2 regions of the Pseudobutyrivibrio sp. C4 genome follow, and region 1 is predicted to be linked to the other one. Evidence: riboswitches for the same ligand, from Rfam matches in the RefSeq annotation. Region 1 holds a riboswitch; the other holds the start of a gene.
What was found. Region 1 has a riboswitch for thiamine pyrophosphate ahead of thiT (energy-coupled thiamine transporter ThiT). Riboswitches for the same ligand answer to the same signal wherever they lie in the genome.
Positions count from the first base shown of each region.

Region 2: linked by a shared signal. The riboswitch ahead of thiE (thiamine phosphate synthase) and the one ahead of thiT (energy-coupled thiamine transporter ThiT) in region 1 are both predicted to bind thiamine pyrophosphate.

Region 1 is NZ_FOHF01000005.1:163,324-174,547, reverse strand. Features, by position in the region: gene BMY66_RS09745 (Na/Pi cotransporter family protein) at 1-1,351, opposite strand, end outside; gene hflX (GTPase HflX) at 1,491-2,723, opposite strand; TPP riboswitch at 2,851-2,947, shown strand; gene thiT (energy-coupled thiamine transporter ThiT) at 2,980-3,546, shown strand; gene BMY66_RS09730 (YwiB family protein) at 3,589-4,005, opposite strand; gene BMY66_RS09725 (GntR family transcriptional regulator) at 4,020-4,694, opposite strand; gene ispE (4-(cytidine 5'-diphospho)-2-C-methyl-D-erythritol kinase) at 4,731-5,606, opposite strand; gene BMY66_RS09715 (hypothetical protein) at 5,845-6,579, shown strand; gene BMY66_RS09710 (alanine/glycine:cation symporter family protein) at 6,659-8,191, opposite strand; gene BMY66_RS09705 (hypothetical protein) at 8,349-8,528, opposite strand; gene BMY66_RS09700 (VOC family protein) at 8,628-8,990, opposite strand; gene BMY66_RS09695 (diguanylate cyclase domain-containing protein) at 9,492-10,781, opposite strand; gene BMY66_RS09690 (ABC transporter permease subunit) at 10,933-11,224, opposite strand, start outside.
Region 2 is NZ_FOHF01000003.1:138,337-149,560, reverse strand. Features, by position in the region: gene BMY66_RS07230 (response regulator transcription factor) at 1-6, shown strand, start outside; gene BMY66_RS07225 (sensor histidine kinase) at 8-1,243, shown strand; gene BMY66_RS07220 (transglutaminase domain-containing protein) at 1,337-2,605, shown strand; gene thiC (phosphomethylpyrimidine synthase ThiC) at 2,602-3,909, opposite strand; gene thiH (2-iminoacetate synthase ThiH) at 3,922-5,175, opposite strand; gene BMY66_RS07205 (thiazole synthase) at 5,184-5,951, opposite strand; gene thiF (sulfur carrier protein ThiS adenylyltransferase ThiF) at 5,972-6,607, opposite strand; gene thiS (sulfur carrier protein ThiS) at 6,608-6,802, opposite strand; gene thiD (bifunctional hydroxymethylpyrimidine kinase/phosphomethylpyrimidine kinase) at 6,819-7,598, opposite strand; gene thiE (thiamine phosphate synthase) at 7,595-8,224, opposite strand; TPP riboswitch at 8,295-8,399, opposite strand; gene BMY66_RS07180 (radical SAM/SPASM domain-containing protein) at 8,443-9,531, opposite strand; gene BMY66_RS07175 (MarR family winged helix-turn-helix transcriptional regulator) at 9,790-10,233, opposite strand; gene BMY66_RS07170 (TetR/AcrR family transcriptional regulator C-terminal domain-containing protein) at 10,364-10,906, opposite strand; gene BMY66_RS07165 (DMT family transporter) at 11,092-11,224, shown strand, end outside.

The DNA of each region.
Region 1 (11,224 bases):
TAAGTTCCTTGGCTGCCTTCTTTGAAAGCTTTGTCTTTTTATTCTTCATACGAGTTGCATACTCGATGATGTTTTCAGCATGGTCAGAAATACGCTCAATATCGGTAACTGCAATAGTGATTGCAGATATACGACGAAGCATAGCAGGTGTAAGGTTCAAAGTTTGAAGCTTAACCATTGCATCCTGAATAGCGTGGTTGAGGATGTTAACTGTTTCCTCGCGCTGCTCTACGTCCTCAACCTTTTCAGGTGAGTAGTCAAAGAAGCAGTCGATGGCTTTTTCAAAGTTTTCAGCTGCGATAGCACCCATTCTGGCTGCCTCAAGCTGTGCCTGGTGAATAGCCATGTTTGGTGGCACGTTGTTGACCTGAGTCATGAATACAAGCTGTCTGTCCTCTGCTGCACGAGTCTCCTCTGGAAGCTTTGGAATAAACATGTATGTAAGCTTAATAATGTAATCAGTGAATGGGAAGATAATACAAACTGCTAAAATAGCGAAGATTGTATGTGTGTTAGCTATCTGACGGGCTGGATCAGATGATGTAGACTGAATCCATGTCAGAAGTGGTGTTACATTTATAATAATTACGATTACAATTGCTCTTATTACATTAAACAAAAGGTTCAAAATAGCTGAACGCTTGCCGTTTCTGTTTGCTGTAAGTGATGCCAAAAGGTTTGGTGTAACTGAACCAATGGCTGCACCGATAATCAAGTAAACTGCTACATTGTAGTCCAATATTCCCTGCACAACGAATGTCTGGAAGATAACTGTTGCGGATGATGAGCTCTGAAGTAATGCTGTGAATGCAATACCAAATACAAGCGCTACAAATGGATTTGTTAATCCAGCAAGGAAGTTCTTAAACATCACTGAATTTGCAAGTGGTGCAATGGATGCCTTCATGATAGTGATCCCCTGGAAAAGCATACCGAATCCCATAAAGAAAGAACCTAAATGCTTAACAATATCTCTCTTCATGAAAAGATACATTACTGCACCGATAAACAAAATGAATGGTGTAAATGTAGCAATATTAAAAGCTGTAATCTGTGCTGTGATTGTTGTACCGATATTGGCACCTAAGATAACGCCGATGGCCTGTGAAAGCGCCATCATACCTGAATTTACAAAACCAATAACCATAACATCGGTTGCAGATGAACTCTGAACCAATACTGTCATAGCTATACCAACGATGACTGCTACAAATTTGTTTGTAGTAGCCTTCTCTAGAATAACCTGAAGATTATCTCCACAGCTGTTTTTTAAGCCTGTAGACATAATCGACATTCCGAAAAGAAATAGACCCACTCCACCAAGAAGTGATAATATCTCTGCTAAAGTCATTATTTTCTCCTTCTACCGTACTTTTCCTTCACGAAAAGTAAAATCCTTAATCCTTCTTTTTTTAGTCCTTGATAATCATAACATGTTAGAATGCCATTGTCTAAGTATTTTCTATGATATAAGTAAAATTTGTGTAAATTCAGATATAAGCCTTGATAAAAATACCGTCTTCACGATATTCCTCTGAAATCAATTCTCCTGTCTCTCTAATCTTTGCAATACTTCCAGCTTCTGTGTAAGGAACTAATCGCTCAATATATTCCTTATTTCCACGCATCAAAGTAGCCAGGATTTCTCTTACTTTATCCAGGCCTTTTCCTGTCTTAATGGAAGTGTGTACTGTATAATCAGCCCTTAAATCGTGATAATCCAACTCATCTTCAAGCTTATCTACTTTATTAAAAATAGTAAGAACAGGTTTGTCACTAACTCCTAATTTGTCCAAAGTCTCATATACGATTTCCATCTGGCGGTCCATCTGAGGATTGCTAACATCCACCACATGAATGATGAAATCTGCATATTTAGCTTCTTCCAATGTACTCTTGAAAGCATCCACCAAATGATGAGGAAGCTTTCTGATGAATCCTACTGTGTCTGTGAGCAGAATCTTTTGATCATTATCCAAGAGGAGCTCACGAGTGGTTGGATCAAGGGTTGCAAAAAGAGCATCCCACTCAAGGATGTTTGCATCTGTAAGTTTATTTAAAAGTGATGATTTGCCTGCATTTGTGTAACCAACAATAGCCGCTACAGGCACGCCATTTCGCTGTCGTTTTGAACGTGTAAGCTCACGATGGTTTACAACATCATTTAACTCTTTCTTCAGCTGAGTAATGCGCCCTGCAATAAGACGCTTATCCATCTCCAGCTTTTTCTCACCAGGACCACGAGTTCCGATAGCACCACCGCCACCTGCTGCAGTACCACCCACACGGGACATGTTTTTACCAAAGCCAGTCAATCGAGTCATCTCGTATCTAAGCTGTGCCAGCTCAACCTGAATCTTTCCCTCTGCTGTGCCAGCACGGGCAGCAAAAATATCAAGGATAATAAGGGTTCTATCCATGACCTTTGTATCTAGCGCATCAGCAAGATTGCGCATCTGTGCTGGTGTTAATTCATCATCGCAAACAATACCTGTAGCCTCTGTCTCCCAAATTAAATCGGCGATTTCCTCAACCTTGCCAGAGCCCACATATGTGCCAGGATTTCTGCGCTCCAGATTCTGCATGATTTCTCCCACAACCTGTGCACCGGCAGTTTCACAAAGCTCCGCAAGCTCATGAAGGGAATCCTTAGCCTCTACCTCGTCCCCTTCATTAACTGATACAAGTATTACTCTTTCTATAATCTTTTCTGTATTTACCATTTAATATCCTATCTTTTCAAAATCTCTTATAGTTACATTCTACAATGTTGTTTTATTTACTGCAATTTAATTGTTATTTTCTCATTGACTATATTTCCTACAAGTGATATTTTTATATCGAAATTAAATATTTTGCTAGGGGCGCATATGCTGAGAGGTGCTTGCACCGACCCTTAATACTTGAACTGGATAATACCAGCGTAAGGAAGCGATAGACGAATCTCCTAGCATTGATGTATGAAGGGAGATTTTTTTAATGATTAATCACATGTCTAACGAAAAAACTAAAATCACATTTTCTGCAAAGCAACTAGCTTTTTGTGCTGCTTCTATGGCACTTGCTTTTGTTTTGTCTAATATTAAGGTATTTAAATTCCCAACTGGCGGCTCAATTACATTACTTTCAATGCTTGTTGCTTGTCTTCCAGGTTTCTGGTTCGGCCCTATTGTTGGAATTATCACAGGTGTTGCCTATGGATTGCTAAACCTCATTGTTGATCCTTACATTCTTTTCCCAGCACAGGTTATTGTTGATTACATACTCGCCTTTGGTGCTCTTGGATTATCTGGATTCTTCAAGGATTCTAAATATGGTCTTATCAAAGGTTACATTGCTGCAGTTTTAGGACGCTACGTATTTGCGGTAATCTCAGGCTGGATTTTCTTTGGCGAATGGGCTTGGGAAGGTTGGAATCCACTAGCTTACTCACTTGCATACAACGCAATCTACATCTTTGCTGAGGCTGCTGTAACACTTATCATTCTTTTCATTCCACCAGTAAGAGATGTCATGAACAGACTTAAAAATATGGCTACTGAATAATTCTTAATAACAAAAACGCCAGAGGTAATCTCTGGCGTTTTCTTATTCTAATGTTGCTTTAATTTCTATTACTGTATTGATAGGTTCCCCACCGGCTTCCAAATCGTAATCAATTAAAAGATTGATTTCGGTATCCTTTTGCTCGATTACAAGACGCTTTGTGTGAACCACAATAGTCATCATGCCCATTGGTGTATTGTAAGCATTTCTGGTTCGAGCCCCTGGGGCAAACTCAAGCTTTGATTGAATGTCTCCTTTTTGAGTCAATGTAAGCTTGTTGTGTTCAAAGCTTATTAGACAATCTACCTTTTGGCCCTCTGGCATAACTCGATTATAAGAAAGGTAACGCTTACTACCTCTATCAATAAATGAACCCACATACTCCTCATTTGTAGTCTCTGATTCGTGGCCCATCTTTTGCTTGGAGCAAAGTTTAATATTACATTTTGTTCCTGTCATTATTTATTTCCAATCTATTTTTGTTCTCTAATTAATTCACGAACAGCATTTATCTGATTTGACAAATGAACATGCATTATATCCTTCAGGAAATCTACATCTCTTCTGTCGAAACCGTCAATTATAGATTTATGTTCAGATATAAGCTGCGCGTAAACAGATGGATTCTTTACATATTCGTAACGATATCTGTACATCTGCTCTCTTGCAGAATTGATTATGTTTTCAAGCTTAGGATTTGCAGCGGCCGCATAAATCACATCATGGAATGCCTCATCAGCCTCCACAATCTTTCGAACATCGTCAGTTCTAGTAGCTGACTCAAATGCCTTCATAGCTTCCTTGAGCTCTACAAACTGAGCATCTGTCATTCTTTCGCAGGCACATACCACAGCAAGAGCATCAAGTGCATCTCTTACTTCCAGCACATCCTGTAAATCTTTTTCTGTCATTTTAGCAACCTGAGCGCCCTTGCGAGGAATAGTAACAGCAAGTCCCTCGTGCTCAAGCATTCTGATTGCTTCTCTGATAGGTGTACGGCTAACTCCAAGCTTTGTAGCTAAATGCATTTCCATTAGCCTCTCACCTGGCTTGAGTTCGCCCTTAAGAATAGCTTCGCGCAGGGTGTTAAACACCACATCGCGAAGTGGTAAATAATCATCCATTTGAAGTGTAAGATTTTCAGTCATTCTGTTTAAATCTCCTTATTTCATGTGTGAAACTAATTAATACTTGTTGTTAAAAAGTGTAGTGAGATAAAGCTGCTTTACAAGCTTGCTCTCTGTAAGTGCTTCCTTGGCTGCCTTTGCTGTTTTGTTGTCTTCAAAAAAGCCAAATACAGTAGGACCACTACCACTCATCATTGCGCCAACTGCTCCATGATCCAGCATGATTTTCTTTATATCAGCAATAACTGGATGTAGCGGAATTGTAACCTCTTCAAGTACATTTCCCATGTGGTTGCAAATGGCATGTAAATCCTGATTTTTAATATCTGAAATCAGCTGATCGATGTCTGGATGCTTAACATTGTCAAAGCATGTATCCAAAGATTCATATACCTGCTTTGTAGAAACTGAAATGCCTGGCTTTGCAATAAGCACTGGGCACTTCACCATTGGTGAAAGTGGTGTGAGCACCTCTCCAATTCCCTCTGCCAAAGCTGTACCACGCATTACACAGTATGGTACATCGGCTCCGATTTTGACGCCTCGCTCCATCAAATCTTTTCTGCTGAGATTCAAATCAAAAAGTTTATTTATTCCAAACATTACAGCAGCTGCATCTGTAGAACCGCCTGCCATGCCTGCTGCAACAGGAATATGCTTTTCCAGGCTGATATGCACACCAGTGTGTATATCAAACTCCTCCATGAGAAGCTTTGCTGCCTTAATGCAAAGATTGTCATCGTTAACAGGAAGGAAGCGAAGATTGGTGCTCATGGTAACAGCATCCCCCTCCTGCTTCTTAATGCTGACCTTGTCAAAAAGATTGACTGTCTGCATAATCATTCTTACTTCATGATATCCATCGTCCCTGATTCCTGTAACATCAAGTCCGATATTTATTTTTGCTAATGCTTTAAGATCTATATTATCCATTGAAAAGAAATTACTACTCCATTAAAATTTGTACTTGTGTGTATTTTGTACTTAATTGTTCTTTGTATTCAATCTTAATAAATTTTAACAAAGATACCACACTTTTACAAGAATTTTGTATTAAAATAAATACAATCTAATAATAAATATTTCTCAATTAGCATCCGATAATAAGAATAGGAAAAGGATTTCCATATGGTTTTTTATTCATGGCCACAGTAACAAGGAGGTTATTATTATGGAGTTAAGCACATTAAACAGCGTATCTTCTAATATAGCAGGTACCTATTCTAAGACTACAAATTCTGATGGTTCGGTTACAGAAACACTTGAATTCAATGCATCAAAACAGGAAATCAGCGCATCAAAGTTTTCTGATGAAGCTGCTGTTTATGAAAAATCTGATGAACAATCACTAACAACAGACAACTACAAAAAGACAGATAGAACTGCTCTTATTCAGCAGTTGAAAGCTGACCAGGAAAAGATGATTAACAATCTTTTAGATATTGTTATGAAGACAATTAATGGTCAGGGCAGCACATTTGCTATTGCTACTCAGGATGATATGTGGAAATTCCTTGCAGAAGGTAAATTCACAGCAGACGAGGAAACAATTGCAAAGGCAAAGGAAGATATTTCCGAAGATGGATACTGGGGAGTTAACCAGACATCTGATAGAATTGTAGATTTTGCTATCGCACTTTCTGGCGGAGATACATCAAAGGCTGACATGCTCTTAGATGCTTTCAAGAAGGGCTACGAGCAGGCAACTGGAACTTGGGGCAAGGATTTACCAGACATCTCTTCTAAAACTTACGATGCTGTATTAGATAAATTTGAGCAGTGGAAGAATGGCTCCTACAGTTCTGGATCTAACTCAGCAAATAATGCAGGTGCATCCGGCGGAACATCCATCACATATATGGAAAACATTTCCACTGTAAGCTCATCTACATATATTGAGACCTAAAACCATCTTAAAACTAAATAAATCAAGGCTGGTCAAATTGACCAGCCTTTTTTAATGTACCTTTTACATAAAATATGTTCTATTGTTTTGCTTTCTCATCCCAAACCTTTACATCAATGCCAACAACATCTGATGTAAATGGTGTGCCATCTTCTTTTTCATAATGCAACTGAGCTTTTTTAACATACTTAAATCCGATGTATAAAAGTGGAATGTTGCAGTATGCGATCAGAATGTTTGCGAAATCTGATAAATCCCAAAGGGCACCTAAGTCCATTCCTACGATTGATGTAAGCATACCAAAGCAGATAACTATTATATCGAGTATACGAATAACATTTATAAACACCTTGCTTCTGCTGATTCTGTTTGCACAGATTTCTGAGAAAGACATGAAGCCTAACAAACATGTGAACGCAAAAAGTCCAAAACAAAGTGAAATAAGTAAGGTTACTACTACATTAAATGCTGTGCCTGGTGTAAGCTCTGCTGCTGAGGCAAGATACTTTGGAAGCTTGCCAAGCTCGAACCATGCTTCACCTGCATCTGTGAGCCATACACGACCCATGATTACAACAAAGCCTGTAAGTGTACAGATAACAATTGTATCAAGGAAAACTCCTATTGCCTGAACACAGCCCTGGTCACATGGATGCTTTGCATCTGAAGCAGCTGCTGGCATTGTGATTGTACCTTGACCTGCCTCATTAGACATAAGACCACGCTTTACGCCCTGCATAAGAGCGATTCCAAATGCTCCACCGAAAACTGCTTCTGGCTTGAATGCCTCTGTAAATACTGCGTAGAAGAACCATGGAATTCTTGTAAAGTTGATGACAATAAGTATTACAACAGTTAACACATAAACAATTGCCATGATTGGAACAAGTACATCAGTAACCTTTGAAATCTTTTTTGTTCCACCAAATGAAACTGAGATAGTTGCAATGATAACAATTACAAAGCCAATCCAATATACAGCATGTGTGGTTGGAAGCTCCTGTCCACTAACGATGCTTGCTATCTGGCCCATTGCAGAGACTGTGTTAAATCCCTGTGCTGGGAAGCAAAGCAATGCATATATAATGTACATAAGTGATAACACAACACCAACTATTGCAGAATTCTTTATAAGTCTGCGTCCATAGAAGGCCATACCACCTACATATTCATCATCTTTTCTCTCTTTGAAAATCTGAGAAAGTGTAGACTCTACAAATGCTGTAGCCATTCCAAAAAATGCAGAAATCCACATCCAAAGAAGTGCACCAGGGCCACCTACTGATACTGCGCCTGTAACACCAAGGATATTTCCAGGTCCTACTCGCATAGCTGTTGAAAGGAAGAAAGCAGCAAGTGGTGAAATACCAGTCTTTGCCTTGCTAGTCTTTAAAACTTCTATTCCTCTCTTAAACTTTCTAACCTGAATAAACTTTAGTCTGATTGAAAAATAGATTCCTGAACCAATCAAAAGAATAATCGCCAGTGAAAAGTTGCCCAGAATAGGTATGTTGGCATACCATTCAAAATTTGTTGGGAAATCCCAGAATAAATCGGACACTACCTGTATTTTGCCACAGACAGTGGTAATGATATTTAAAATTGTTTCCATCATTTATCCTCCCTATAATTACATAATATCTTTTTTATCTCTCTACAACAATATAAAAATCTTATACCCTCAATTAATAAATAATCTCTTTATTATGTCTTCTATCTATATACACAAAAAGGTCTAGCTTTCGCCAGACCCTGAATTCACCCATATACTATTTACGCTTTGCGAGAACAATTGCCTCATCCTTAAATGCGATTCCCGAGAAATCATGCTTAAAATGAACAACTTCTCTATTAACTGATGGAGTAACAAAAGTTCCATCTACATCTATTACAAGCTCAATATCCTGATCATACTGACTTAACTCTTCAATAAAATCTCTAATTCTCATGCTAACCTTCTTCCTTTCATTACAAATTTCACACTTTTTTCAAAAACTCAGTTAGCTTATCACGGTTTCTAATTAGAGTCAAGTCTATGTTAGAATTGTTTACATTGGCGTGCCAACCTCAATCAAATTGCCATCTAGATCATAGAAACGCACAACCTTTTGTCCCCAGCTATGTGTCATCAGCTCGTTAACATATATAGTATCAGGATACAACTTTTCCAGCTTTTCAATAAAAGCCTCAATATCCCTTTCTTCAAAATATAATTCACAGGAATTATTTCTATGAACTATATCCTTATTAATAAAACTGTTCCATATCTTCTCATCCTGAAGAACCAAGCCTTCTGTCAGAATCATGTTTCCATCATTATCTAGAAGCATATCCAGTCCAAACAAATCATGATAATACTTCTTTGAAGCTTCTATGTCTTTTACTACTATGAGTACATTCCTTAGTTTCATAATATATAGCACCCTTTTTACATTTAATATATTGCAGTTAAGTTTATTTTCTTGTTTTAAAATATCACTTAACCAACTACTGCTACTTGGGCCCAAATTGTTAAGTGAATTTGTAAAAGTTAAAATTTAAACTTAAAACTCACACTACTGGTTAAGTTTATTTTTTAAAAAAATTATTTTCACTTATATTTTTTCCTAAAATTATTTAGTCACTTAAGTGAAAAATAAGAATCTCATTTCACACTTAACTTTTTGTTAAGTTTATTTTCAGCATTACATATATCACTTAACTTGTCTAAATACTTTTAGGCAATTACACTGATTTTTTAAGTGAAAAATCAAAAATTACTTATTTCACTTAACCCAACTCTTCAATTTTAAGTGAAACTCAGGATTTTATAATTCCCACTTAACAAAGCTCCCCAAAAACTCCACTAGCTGAGTCAAAGCTGTAAAGTAAGTAACCAAAATCAACATTCTACACTTAAACAAAGCCCCTCACTACCTACATATAATCTGATTACGCCCAGTTTCCTTGGCTTCATATAGGTTGTCATCGGCGCGCTTTAATGTTTCATCTGTGGTTTCACCTGGGACAAGAGCAGTAAGTCCAAAGCTCATAGTGATTTGGCGATCTGTGTCTGGAATATAAATAGTGCGAACCTCATCCATAATCATGGAAAGCTCTCTTCTGGCGATATCCAGCTCCCGGTTCTCAAAAATGAGAAGGAATTCCTCACCACCCCAGCGAGCTGAAAAGCCTTTACCTACCATGCCGGCCTTCAGTTTGTCTGCTACTGATTTAAGAATCACATCACCAATTTCATGGCCATAGGTGTCGTTAACCTTTTTAAAGAAATCGATATCTGAAATACAGACGCAATACTTATTTCCCATTTCTACTGCCTTCACTCTGATTTCTTCCAACTTCTTATCAGCTGAGCGACGATTGTTGAGCTCAGTAAGAGCATCATATTCTACAAGCTTCTTTAATGAGCCTGCCATTCTCTTACCATCTGTAGCCAGATGCTTTATCTCATCATCTTTTATTATGAGTTCTCGTGGCATTTCAAAATCAAATTCACCATTGGCAAGGCGGTTCATGTATTTGTCCATTTTGAAAATTCTACCTGCCAGCTTATTTCCTTCATGGACCATAATGAATCCAAAGAATACTGCAACCACTACACATATAGCAATAATAGGAAGTACATATTTGAAGACCTCTTCTTGAACATCTTCCGCTGAACGACATACAGCAATCATACCAATGACTTCATCTTTTTCATCCTTTAAGACTGTATAGTATGCAAAGCTCTTCTTATCATATACAACCACATTATCATAGAATACACTTTCACCAGTTTTCAAAACTTCGTTTTTAACAACCGCTGCAGCCTTTGTGCCCATGGCACTGTTTCCATCTTCATCCTTAAGAGTTGTAAGTATTCGTGTGTCTTCTATAAATATAGATACATCAATATCAAGGAAATCCGACATAGTTGCTATAAGGGTATCCTCACCATTAAGCTTTTGTTCGCCCTTATAAATCTCTATTTCCCCTTCTTCGCCTGTTTCTTCTATTCTATAATCGCCAACATAAAAATCATCAAAAACAAAGCCTATCAATTCTGCATCATGAATTAATTCATCCTCAATCTGATTAGTGATTGACGCTCTTACAATACTTACGCTTGTCACAATAATTGCCACAGTAAGCAATACTACAGGAACTAACGTCATAGTAAGCATCTGCTTTTTTAAACTATCTTTAAAATCACTTTTAGCCATGTTTTTCTCCTCTAAAAAACATCATTGTCAAATATATAATACTTCATTTTCAGGGGAAATAATATGAAATAACAGTGAATAAACATGAAAAAAGCAGGCACAGAACGCACCCGCCTTTTCCATGTTGAAGGATTTTGTTAGAAAAAGAAAGTTACTTATTGCGGCGTGCCTTAACTAAGGCAAATACCGACTGAAGGATTATGAAAATACAAAGGAGTGCTGCCGTTGCTATGTTTGCCCAACTAGAAAGGAGCTTTCCGTTTGTATTAACTAGTACTGTAATTGTACCGTTGATGAGAACACCGAATAGTGAACCGATTACGTTTCCTACACCACCTGTAAGAAGTGTTCCACCGATAACGGCTGATGCAATAGCATCCATTTCAAGACCCTTTGCCTGGTTTACTGAACCTGACATTGTATTCAAGCAGTAGAGAATACCA
Region 2 (11,224 bases), on a different contig from region 1:
GGTTAATATGATTTCACGTTCAAGAATTCGAATAGTAGTAATTACAATGATGTTCCTTATTTTTATAGTAGTTTCCACATTAGGTATTATATATGGAACAACACGTATTCAAACAACAAAAGAAAATAAAGAAATGCTCCACATGTTTGCTAAGGCCTATGATGAAAATGGTTTTCCTGATTCTGCCATTCTACAGCCTTCGCCACAAAAAGCATCCGATGATTTCACGCCAACCACTTCATTTCATAACTTTCAGGTCTCAACTTTTTATGCTGTAGCCTTCGATTTGGATGGTAATGTAATTGAATACTTAAATGATGCTCCATCAGGTTTTTCTAATGAAGCGCTAGTCGAGTATGCCTCAAATCTATTAAAATCTGGCAAGGATTATGGCGAAGGCAATTCTGTAACTTATCTTATTACAAAAGAGGATGACTACATTCTAGTAACCATGATGGACACAGTTCTTATGGATTTGACCATCTCTTATTTAATCAAAAATATGATTGTATTCGGTGGAATATCTATATTAATTTTACTTATGGTTTCAATTATTCTTTCAAAATGGGTAGTAAAGCCAATAGAAACCGCCTATGAAAAACAAAAACAATTTATTTCTGATGCAGGTCACGAATTAAAGACTCCTATATCCACAATCAGTGCAAATGCAGAAATTCTTGGTCGCAACTTGCCTAATAATCCATGGCTAGAAAACATAAAATATGAAAATGAAAGAATGTCTACTATCGTTCATCAATTATTGGATTTAGCTCGTCTTGAAAACATCAAACCAACAATGAGCGAAGTTAATCTAAGTGAACTTGTACTAGCCAATATTCTGCCCTTCGAAGCATCTGCCTATGAGAATAATCTTGAGCTTAACTATGATATAGCCAATGACATAATAAAAGTTTGCGATAAAACTAACATGGAAAAACTGATTTCTATACTGATAGACAATGCCATAAGTAACTGTTCGCCTAATGGAAAAATAAATATTACTCTAACGGAAGAATCTGGCAAAATAATGCTAAAAGTAGCTAATACAGGTGAAGAGATTCCTGAAAATGAACGTGAAAAAATATTTGAACGATTCTATCGATCTGATTATTCAAGAGCAGAAAGAGTTGGACATTATGGCTTAGGACTATCTATTGCAAAAGCTATTGCTACTGAGCATGAAGGCAAAATATGGGTGGATTGCATCGATGGTAATGTAATTTTTAATCTGAATTTTAGGTGACGATTAGCTGAATCTTAGGTTTTTCCTGATGCTTTCTTCTTTTTTAGATTTTATAATACAGATAGTTTTTTAATATCACAACAGAGGTCAATTATGAAAAAAAGAAAAAAGCTTTCATCTTTTATTAAAGGAATAATCATTACATTTACCATTGCCATTCTTGTAGAAGGATTCGTGTTATGCATGCCCCTATTAGGTATAGATGTTGACGACACTATCTCCTACGTTACCGAAACCATAGCTGCTGCAAAAGGCTTTTTCGCACAGTCTACTTCCGACCTTTCAAGTGGTGAACACACCTTGGGAAATGGCCCTATGGAGGGCACTGGCACTGAGCAAGATTCAAGCTCACTGGATTCGCCTGTTAATACTGGTGAGGATTATACATTTGACTCTACCGCATATCCTTATCGAGCTCTTCTATCTTCCGAGGAACAGGCTGTTTACAACCAGATTTACGCAAATGCGGTAGCATACAATACTGAGATTTTCACATTGGTAAATGAACTTTCTGAGACAGAACTAAGTGAGACTATCAATTCAGTATTCAATGATCATCCTGAGCTTTTCTGGCTCAACACATCTTATAAATATGGATATAACAAATCCAATGCGGTTGTACAGGTTCAGCTGAGTTTCGGAATATCAAGTGACCAGTTAGATTCAGCGAAGACTCAGTTCGATAGTGTTGTAGATAGCATTTCTTCTGCTGCAAGCGAATACTCTTCTGATATCGAAAAAGAACTATACATTCATGATGCTATTTGCGAACTGGCCACCTATGACACAAACGCTGATTTAAATCAAAGCGCATACTCGGCACTTGTAAACGGCTCCACAGTATGCGCCGGATACGCAAGGGCTTTCCAGCTTATTTGCCAAGAGACTGGCTTGACTTGCTACTACCTTACAGGCACTGCCTCTGGCGGCGACCATGCATGGAATATAGTTTCAGTTGATGGGGATTTTTATAATGTAGATCTTACCTGGGATGATTCCATTTCAGAAAGCTATGGTTCATCCGTATATACGTATTTTAATTTAACAGATGAAGCTATATCTGATGACCACACTAGAAGTGAATTAGGAAGCAAACTTCCTGCTTGTACAGCAACAGCTATGAGCTACACAAACGTATATGGTTCAACCGTAGAAAAGAGTGATATTGATAACAATGGCGGCCAGATAACTGAGGGCAACTTTACAATTAACGAGCCTCAAGAGCCTATAACAGATTGGAGAAATGAACCTGCACCTTTTGAAGACATGGGTGCAGGCCAAACTCCTGATATGGGACCTGATGATATGGCCCCTAATGATATGGGCCCTGGAAATATGGGACCTAATTTTGAAGGCAATTAGCCTAAAATATCTATGTACTCTCCTGCCAAGGCTTTATTCATGCTTCTAACGGCACAGAATTTACCGCACATAGAACATGTGTCATCAAATTCTGGTGAACGGTCAGCACGGATAGCCTGGGCAGTCTCTGGGTCAATTGAGCATTCCCATTGCTTGTCCCAATCAAAACACTGTCTGGCATCTGCCATGGCATTATCTCTATCCATTGCATGTGGTACATGCTTAGCAATATCTGCTGCATGTGCTGCAATCTTTGATGCAATGATTCCCTGTTTAACATCCTCAAGATTAGGCAAAGCCAAGTGTTCCGCAGGTGTAACATAACAAAGAAATGCTGCACCGTTTTGAGCCGCTATCGCACCTCCGATTGCTGATGTGATATGGTCATATCCTGGAGCAATATCAGTAACAAGAGGTCCAAGTACGTAGAATGGGGCTCCCATACAAACCTTCTGCTGAATTTTCATATTTGCAGCAATTTCGTCCATTGGCATATGGCCTGGACCTTCCACCATAACCTGCACATCCTTGGCCCATGCACGCTTTGTTAGCTCTCCTAAGCGTACCAATTCTTCTATCTGACACACATCACTGGCATCAGCAAGACAGCCTGGTCTGCATGCATCACCAAGGGATATTGTCACATCATACTGGCGACAGATATCCAAAATCTCATCATAGTATTCATAAAATGGGTTTTCCTCCCCTGTCATAGACATCCAGGCAAATACAAGTGAACCACCTCTTGATACAATGTTCATCTTTCTTTTATGAAGCTTTATCTGATCGATTGTCTTACGTGTAATTCCGCAGTGAAGTGTAACAAAGTCTACTCCATTTTCAGCGTGAAGGCGAACAACATCTATAAAATCCTTTGCTGTCAATGTAGCCAAATCTCTCTGATAATGGATTACGCTGTCGTAAATAGGCACTGTGCCTATCATTGCTGGACATTCATCTACCAGCTTCTTTCTAAATGGCTCTGTGTTTCCATGGCTGGATAAATCCATAATGGCCTCAGCCCCCATATCCACTGCAGCCATAACCTTTTGCATTTCGATATCGTAATCCTTGCAGTCACGGGATACGCCAAGATTGACATTTATTTTTGTGCGTAGCATGCTGCCTACACCTTCTGGATTAAGACACTTATGGTTTACATTTGCTGGAATAGCAACCTGTCCCTTGGCAACAAGCTCCATTATTTCCTCAGGTGTGCGATATTCCTTAAGCGCCACCTGCTTCATTTCTGGAGTAACAATCCCCTGTCTTGCTGCGTCCATCTGTGTTGTGTATTTTCTCATTATTCTTCTCCTTTAAACATATATGTAATCGTTGAAAACTGGTTGTAAACCTTCATCAGAAATGTCTACATACATTGTTCCTAAACTTCTGCCATCAGATATTTCAAACTGCTCATCACCTGAAGGGTCTGTAGACTCCTCACCTGTATATTTCTCCTCATGATCGCCGATGCCAGTGGATACTCCTGCAGAAACCTTAGTAGCTGCTATCTTTACAATTCCATTTCTAAATGCTGCAGTCTCTCTAGAAGAGACTGTAATGCCACAGAAAGGTAAAAATATACGATAAGCACAAATAATCTGGCACAACTGCTTTTCCCCTACATCAAGTGGATTGATTGTGTCATTATTGATAATTGGTCGAAGTCTAGGACATGATAATGACATTTCTGCAAAAGGGTATTTGCGCTGTAAATAGTAGACATGCAAGGCTGATGCCAGAGCATCCTTTCTGAAATCCGAAAGCCCCAAAAGTGCAGAAAAGGCAACTCCTCGCATTCCACCCATAAGAGCCCTTTCCTGAGCATCAAATCTGTATGGCCAGATTCTCTTGTTTCCCATCAAATGCAGTGTCTCATACTTATCAGAATCGTATGTTTCCTGAAAAACGGTTACATAGTCCGCACCGCACTCATGCAGATATTTGTAATCCTTTACGTTTACCGGATATATTTCGATTCCAACCATTTTGAAATATTTTCTGGCAATTTTACATGCTTCACCTATATATTCAACGTCTGATTTAGCTGGACTTTCTCCTGTAAGAATTAAAATTTCCTCCATTCCACTATCTGCAATAACCTGCATTTCATGCTCTATCTGTTCATATGAAAGCTTTAATCTTTTGATTTTGTTATAACAGTTAAATCCACAGTATACGCAGTAATTCTCGCAGTAGTTGGCTATATAGATTGGTGTGAAAAGATATACCGTATTTCCGAAGTGCTTACTTGTTTCCTGCTGTGCCTTCTTGGCCATCTGTTCCAAAAAAGGTTCCGCAGCTGGAGAAAGAAGCGCCTTAAAATCCTCTATTGTGCATTTATCGCTGGCAAGTGCTCTTCTGACATCTGCAGCTGTGTATTTGTTGTAATCATAGGAATCAAAATGTTCCATTACGTTTTTACGTACATCCGACTCAATAATATCCATACCTGGCAAGTATTCCATGTGATTGATTCTAGATGAAGGGTCTGTCTCAATCTGATGCTTGCGCTCTAGCCCTGTTGCAGATAATTCCTTTGAATCAAATAAAAATGTGTTTTCCATGATGCCTCCTAATGTAAGAAACCTGTAAGTGGATCTGATGCTGCTGCACCACGAGTAAGCACTCTTCCAAGGCCTGCCAAGTATGCTTTTCTTCCTGCTTCAATAGCGTCCTTGAATGCTGAAGCCATAAGTGTCAAATCTCCTGCCGTTGCAAGCGCAGTATTTGCCATTATTGCCGCAGCCCCCATTTCCATTGCTTCACATGCCTGTGATGGCTTTCCAATTCCAGCATCTACTATAATAGGCAAATCTATTTCATCAATAAGAATCTGTATAAACTCTTTTGTAGCCAAACCTTTATTTGAACCTATAGGTGATGCAAGTGGCATGATGGATGCAGCTCCAACATTTTGCAATTCTCTTGCAACATTCAAATCTGGATACATATAAGGCATAACCACAAAGCCTTCTTTTGCAAGAATTTCTGTCGCTTTTATTGTTTCGTAATTATCAGGAAGTAAATACTTTGTATCCCTCATAATCTCGATTTTTACAAAATCACCACAACCAAGCTCCCTTGCAAGCCTAGCTATTCTCACTGCTTCCTTTGCATCTCTTGCGCCACTTGTATTTGGAAGTAAAGTTACATTCTTTGGAATATAATCCAAAATATTTTCTTCATCCTTGGTATTCGTTCTTCGAACTGCAAGAGTGATTATTTCTGCTCCTGCGTCTTTTGTTGCTGCCTCAATAAGCTTCATCGAATATTTTCCTGATCCCAAAATAAAACGAGAATCAAATTCTTTACCACCGATTACCAGTTTGTCATTTTCCATTCCATTTTCCTCTTTCATTTTTATGCGTCTAATTCTCCAATGAGAATTTTAATTACCATATGTGCTTCGTGTGCTCCGCAAACCATCACTCTAGATGAAATCAATCCGATACCATCATTAACATCACTAACCCCATCTCCGGAAAGATAGAATCTCTTTGATACTCTTCTAGTCTTTATATCATTTGCACTGCCAAATCCCGCCATGCCAGAACTAGAGAGAATATACTTATCTGGCATTTGTTCTAGTACCAGATTAACAAGCATAGCCTTACTTTCAGGTGAATCAAAAGCCTCACAGACAATATCCGCCTTTTCTATCAATGGCTTTGTGTTAGCCTCTGTCAGCTTTATGTTATGAGTCTCAATCTTTATGTATGGATTTATTTCATGTAGATTAGCCGCCATTGCATCAGTTTTTTTCATACCAACCTGATTGATTTTGTAATGCTGTCTATGGAGATTGCTTACATCCACAAAATCATAGTCAATCAAAATCAAGTGGCCTATGCCCGCCCTTGCAAGACATGTGGCTATATTAGATCCCAAGCCACCGAGCCCACATATTGCAACCACAGCCTCGTCGAATTTTTTTTGATTTTCTGCACCATGTCTATCTACAAGTGCCTTATAGAACTCATCTTTTGTCGGTATCAATCAGCCGCCTCCTACAAAACTTACTACCTCAACAACATCTCCATCCTTTAAGATGGTCTCATTAAATGTTGTCTTAGAAATGATTTCTTCGTTAATCTCCACAGCAATAGTTCTAACGTCAAATTTAAAATCATCCAGTACAGTAGCAAGCGTCTTGTTTGCTAACTCATACTCTTTTCCATTTAAGAAAACCATTACTTCTCCTTTCCTTCTAGTTGGCCACACAATGATTAAGTGGCCCACTTCCTTTTCCCAAATCCAAATTTGCACCGATAGCTTTTTCAATATATGACTTCGCATTTACGATAGAATCTTTTAAGTCAAACCCCAGTGCCAAATTCGATGCAATAGCACTTGATAATGTGCAGCCTGTTCCATGAGTGTTGGTGCTATCAATTCTCTGGCCCTCAAACCATGTAACGCATCCATTATCAAAAAGAACATCGCTAGCATCCTCCACACAGTGACCGCCTTTTACAAGAACTCCACATCCATATTTTTCACCAAGCTTTTTGGCTGCCTGCTCCATATCTATTTTGTCTTCTATCTTCATCCCCGTTAGCACTTCGGCTTCAGGTATATTGGGTGTAATAACTCTAGCCAGTGGAAACAACATTTTTGCCATCACTGCTGGGGTAGAGTTTTCCATCAATCTACTTCCGCTTGTAGCCACCATAACCGGGTCCACCACAATATTCTTTGTTCCAAATTCCTTAAGCTTTCTAGCTACCACTCGCACTTGCTCCACTGATGGAAGCATTCCAATTTTCACTGCATCTGCTGGTATATCAGTCAAACAAGCATCTATTTGTTCTTCCAAAAAATGTGGCGATGATTCCACAATCTCTGTAACCCCTGTGGTATTTTGTGCTGTAAGCGCAGTAATTGCAGTCATTCCATAGACTTTATGAGCAGACATGGTTTTTAAATCTGCCTGTATTCCAGCTCCACCGCTGCTATCACTTCCTGCAATTGATAAAACTACCTTCATCCTTTTATCTCCCTAAACTTCTTTTTCATACTTTCAGCAGCATTTCGTGGCGAATCTGCTTTCATAATAGCTGAAACAGCGCATACCCCAGCTATGTCAATTCCTTTTAATACATCCATATTAGAAGCATTCAAACCGCCAATAGCATTAACTGGTATAGGAACTGCCTGGCATATTGCATCCAATGTCTCCGTGGATGTAATGATAGTTTTTACTTTTGTAGTAGTTGGATAGATTGCGCCAACTCCCAGATAATCAGCCCCAGCCTCATATGCTGCTTTTGCTACATCCACTTTCTTGGCAGTGGCTCCCAAAATCTTCTCAGGCCCGATAATCCTTCTTGCCATCTCAAGTGGCATATCCTCTGCCCCCAAATGGACCCCCTCGCAATCCACAGCAAGCATTACATCCACACGATCATCAATAATCAGCGGAACATTGTACTTTCTGCAAATATCATGTACTGCCTGTGCCAGTTCAATATATTCCTTTGTGGTACGATTTTTTTCTCGAAGCTGCATCAAAGTGACGCCGCCCTTTAAGGCATCCTCAACTCGCCACAGGAATTCATCTAGCTCATAAGGTGTACTGTCAGTAATAAAATAAAGCTCGCTATTAAATTCCATTATTCCTCCTTTTTTGCATAAAAAAACGGAAGCTACCTGATTTCTCAAATAGCTTCCGCATAATATCAATATCATTATTAATCGGCGTCCCTACGTTGGCATTATCCAAATCAGGTTCTCGGTCGAAGGTCACACCTTCCTCTCAGCCTGTCTACAAGCTCCCGTCTCATATTAAATTCCTTACATATAATGCTACAAGTGTGGCAAAAAATCAACACCTAATTGCAAAGTGCCTCCACCTGTTCTTTCTTTTCGAAGAGGACGCAGCCACCTACATGGTCATCCTTTAGGATGTCGCCTGCCTGGAGTACCTGGAAGAGACGTGATGAAATAGCACCTCGAAGGCCCATGTCCATTACGTTTGTGTCGGAGAATGGCGAGAATGGGCATGGCTCAGCTCCACCATGGGAATTGATGTGGAAAAATCCTCTGCCTGCCGCTACACATCCGCCTGATGACTTTTCATCACCTGGGAATGAGATGAATACCATGTCCTCATATTCCTCACGAAGAGTGGCAATTCTTGCTCTAAGCTGCTCTTCCTGGTCCTCGCTAAGGGCAAGATGCTTGCTCTCATCTGATACAGGAACATACTCAACATAGATTACAGCCTTGCAGCCATATCCCTGAAGCATAGATACAAAATCATCAGAAAGGACATCGTCAAAGTTTTCTGTAGTAACTGTAACTGAATTACCGAATATTTGACCATTCTTTTTGAATGTTTCCATGTTTGAAATAAGCTTATCGTAAATTCCTTCGCCACGACGGCTGTCAGTTGCTTCCTTGTGGCCTTCAATGCTCATGATTGGCACAAGGTTTCTGTTTTTATCAAATAACTCAAAGTACTCATCGCTGATGAATACTCCATTTGTAAAGATTGGGAAAAGAATATTAGGCTTCTTTGCAGCTGCCTTGATGACGCCCTTTCTAAGAAGAGGTTCGCCACCTGCCAAAAGAATAAAGCTGATTCCTAAATCCTCTGCTTCATCGAAGATGGTAAGCCACTGTTCATCGCTAAGCTGATTTACAGGCTCACAATCCTTTGTGGCATCGTTCTGACGAGAATAACAGCCAGCACAATGTAAGTTGCAATTGCTAGTGATTGATGCAATTAGGAATGGAGGAACATGCAAGCCCTCTTCCTTGAATTTCTTTCTAACATCAGCAGCTTTCTTTGTTGCTAATGCAAACTTTGCCATAAAAATGCTTTCAGCTGGATCTTTCAAAGTAGCACGAATTGAATCCTTTACAACTCGCTCTACACCAGCTGTCATATACGCTTGAATATCAAATTCCTTTTCCATATATACACCTCTTAAATAATCTTATCATCCCGTCGCATCAATTGTGTGTGATTCAATTTTGTAAAATCATTATACTCCTGTTGATAATCATTTTCAATTATAAATACAAAGTAAAAAAAGCTGCCCGCCAGCAGCTTTTTTTGGGAGAATGATATATGAAAAAGTTTTATCGCTCTTGCGATGATTGTATATTACTCTCCCATTATGAACTTGTACTGTTACTTATCTGAAATCTATGTGAAGATTGTAAAATCTATTTTATTCTTCACCTATTCCTTGCATAGCCTTATCCAGTAGCTTCTTTAACTGAGTCTTTTCCTCATCTGAAAGATTTAGACACCCTTTCATTTGCGCTGGAACCTTTTTAGCTTTTTCTTTTAATGCCTGTCCCTCATCTGTAAGTTTAATAACAAGCTTTCGTTCATCCTTTTCAGATCTTCCTCTGGTAATCATGCCTTGCTTTTCTAATCGCTTTAAAAGTGGAGCCAAAGTGCCTGAATCCAAATGCACGCACTTTCCAATTTCTCCTTCAGTCAAATCGCCAGCCTGCCATAAAGCCATCATGACAATATACTGGGTGTAGGTAAGATTAAGTTCCTCAAGAGGCTTTCTATACTTACGTACAACCTCCTTAGCACATGCATACAATGGAAAACAAAGCTGATTCTCCAAACATAAAACCTTATCTGATGTTTTTGTCATTTTATACTCTCCTATAATTCGTTCACATTAGTATTGTGTACAATAATAATGTATCAACGATATTACAGAAAGTCGAGATATAGCTAAACGCAAATACTAAATCATTTTGCATTGATTTAATTTTACAAAATTAAGCGCCAATAAATGGACGTATTTCACTAGGAGCAAATTCCTGTATGATGCCGGCTAGTTTATCGCATGGCATTGGATTTGGTTCCAATAGCCAGCCACATACGTACTGACATATGCCACATACGTACATCTTAATCAATGCCATCATTTCATCAGATAACTCATCTTTTCCTGATTTACTTTTCACTTCTTTTACAAGTAAATCACGGTTTGTATTGGCCATCTGAAAAACAAAAGAATCCATCCCCTTGGTATTCTTTAATGCGTTGATTATAAAAGACTTGTTGTCCATAAAATACTGAAGATTACAACTAATTGTATCCTTCCATGTCCAGCCATCTTTCCCTACGTTTTTAATATGCTTTTGCGCTTCCTGCAAATAAATCCAAGTAATCAAATCATATTTGTCCCTAAAATGATTGTAAAAAGTAGGCTGTGTCATTCCACAATTATCAGTGATATTTGTAATCGTAATTTTATTAATTGGCTTTTTCTCTGCCAACTCTTTGAAAGATTCCGCCAAAATTTCTTTTGTTGACATCCTGTGCATAGCCTCTCCCCCTTCCTACTATGCTTATTTTACCAATATTTTTCTTGCAACTTCAATACCAACTTTATAAGGTGCAATTCACATAATTTAGCTATACAATTCATCAATATTACGTGATATACTCTTTAATTGTATGATATATGTTTGGGGAATAATCAAGATTTAGGAGACCCATTATGACTAAAAATAACAAACTCAATGGAATCATTTGTATTCTATTAGCCGCTGTCGGCTTTTCATTAATGACATTCTTTGTCCGTATTTCCGGCGATTTGCCAACCATGCAAAAAGCTTTCTTTAGAAATTTTG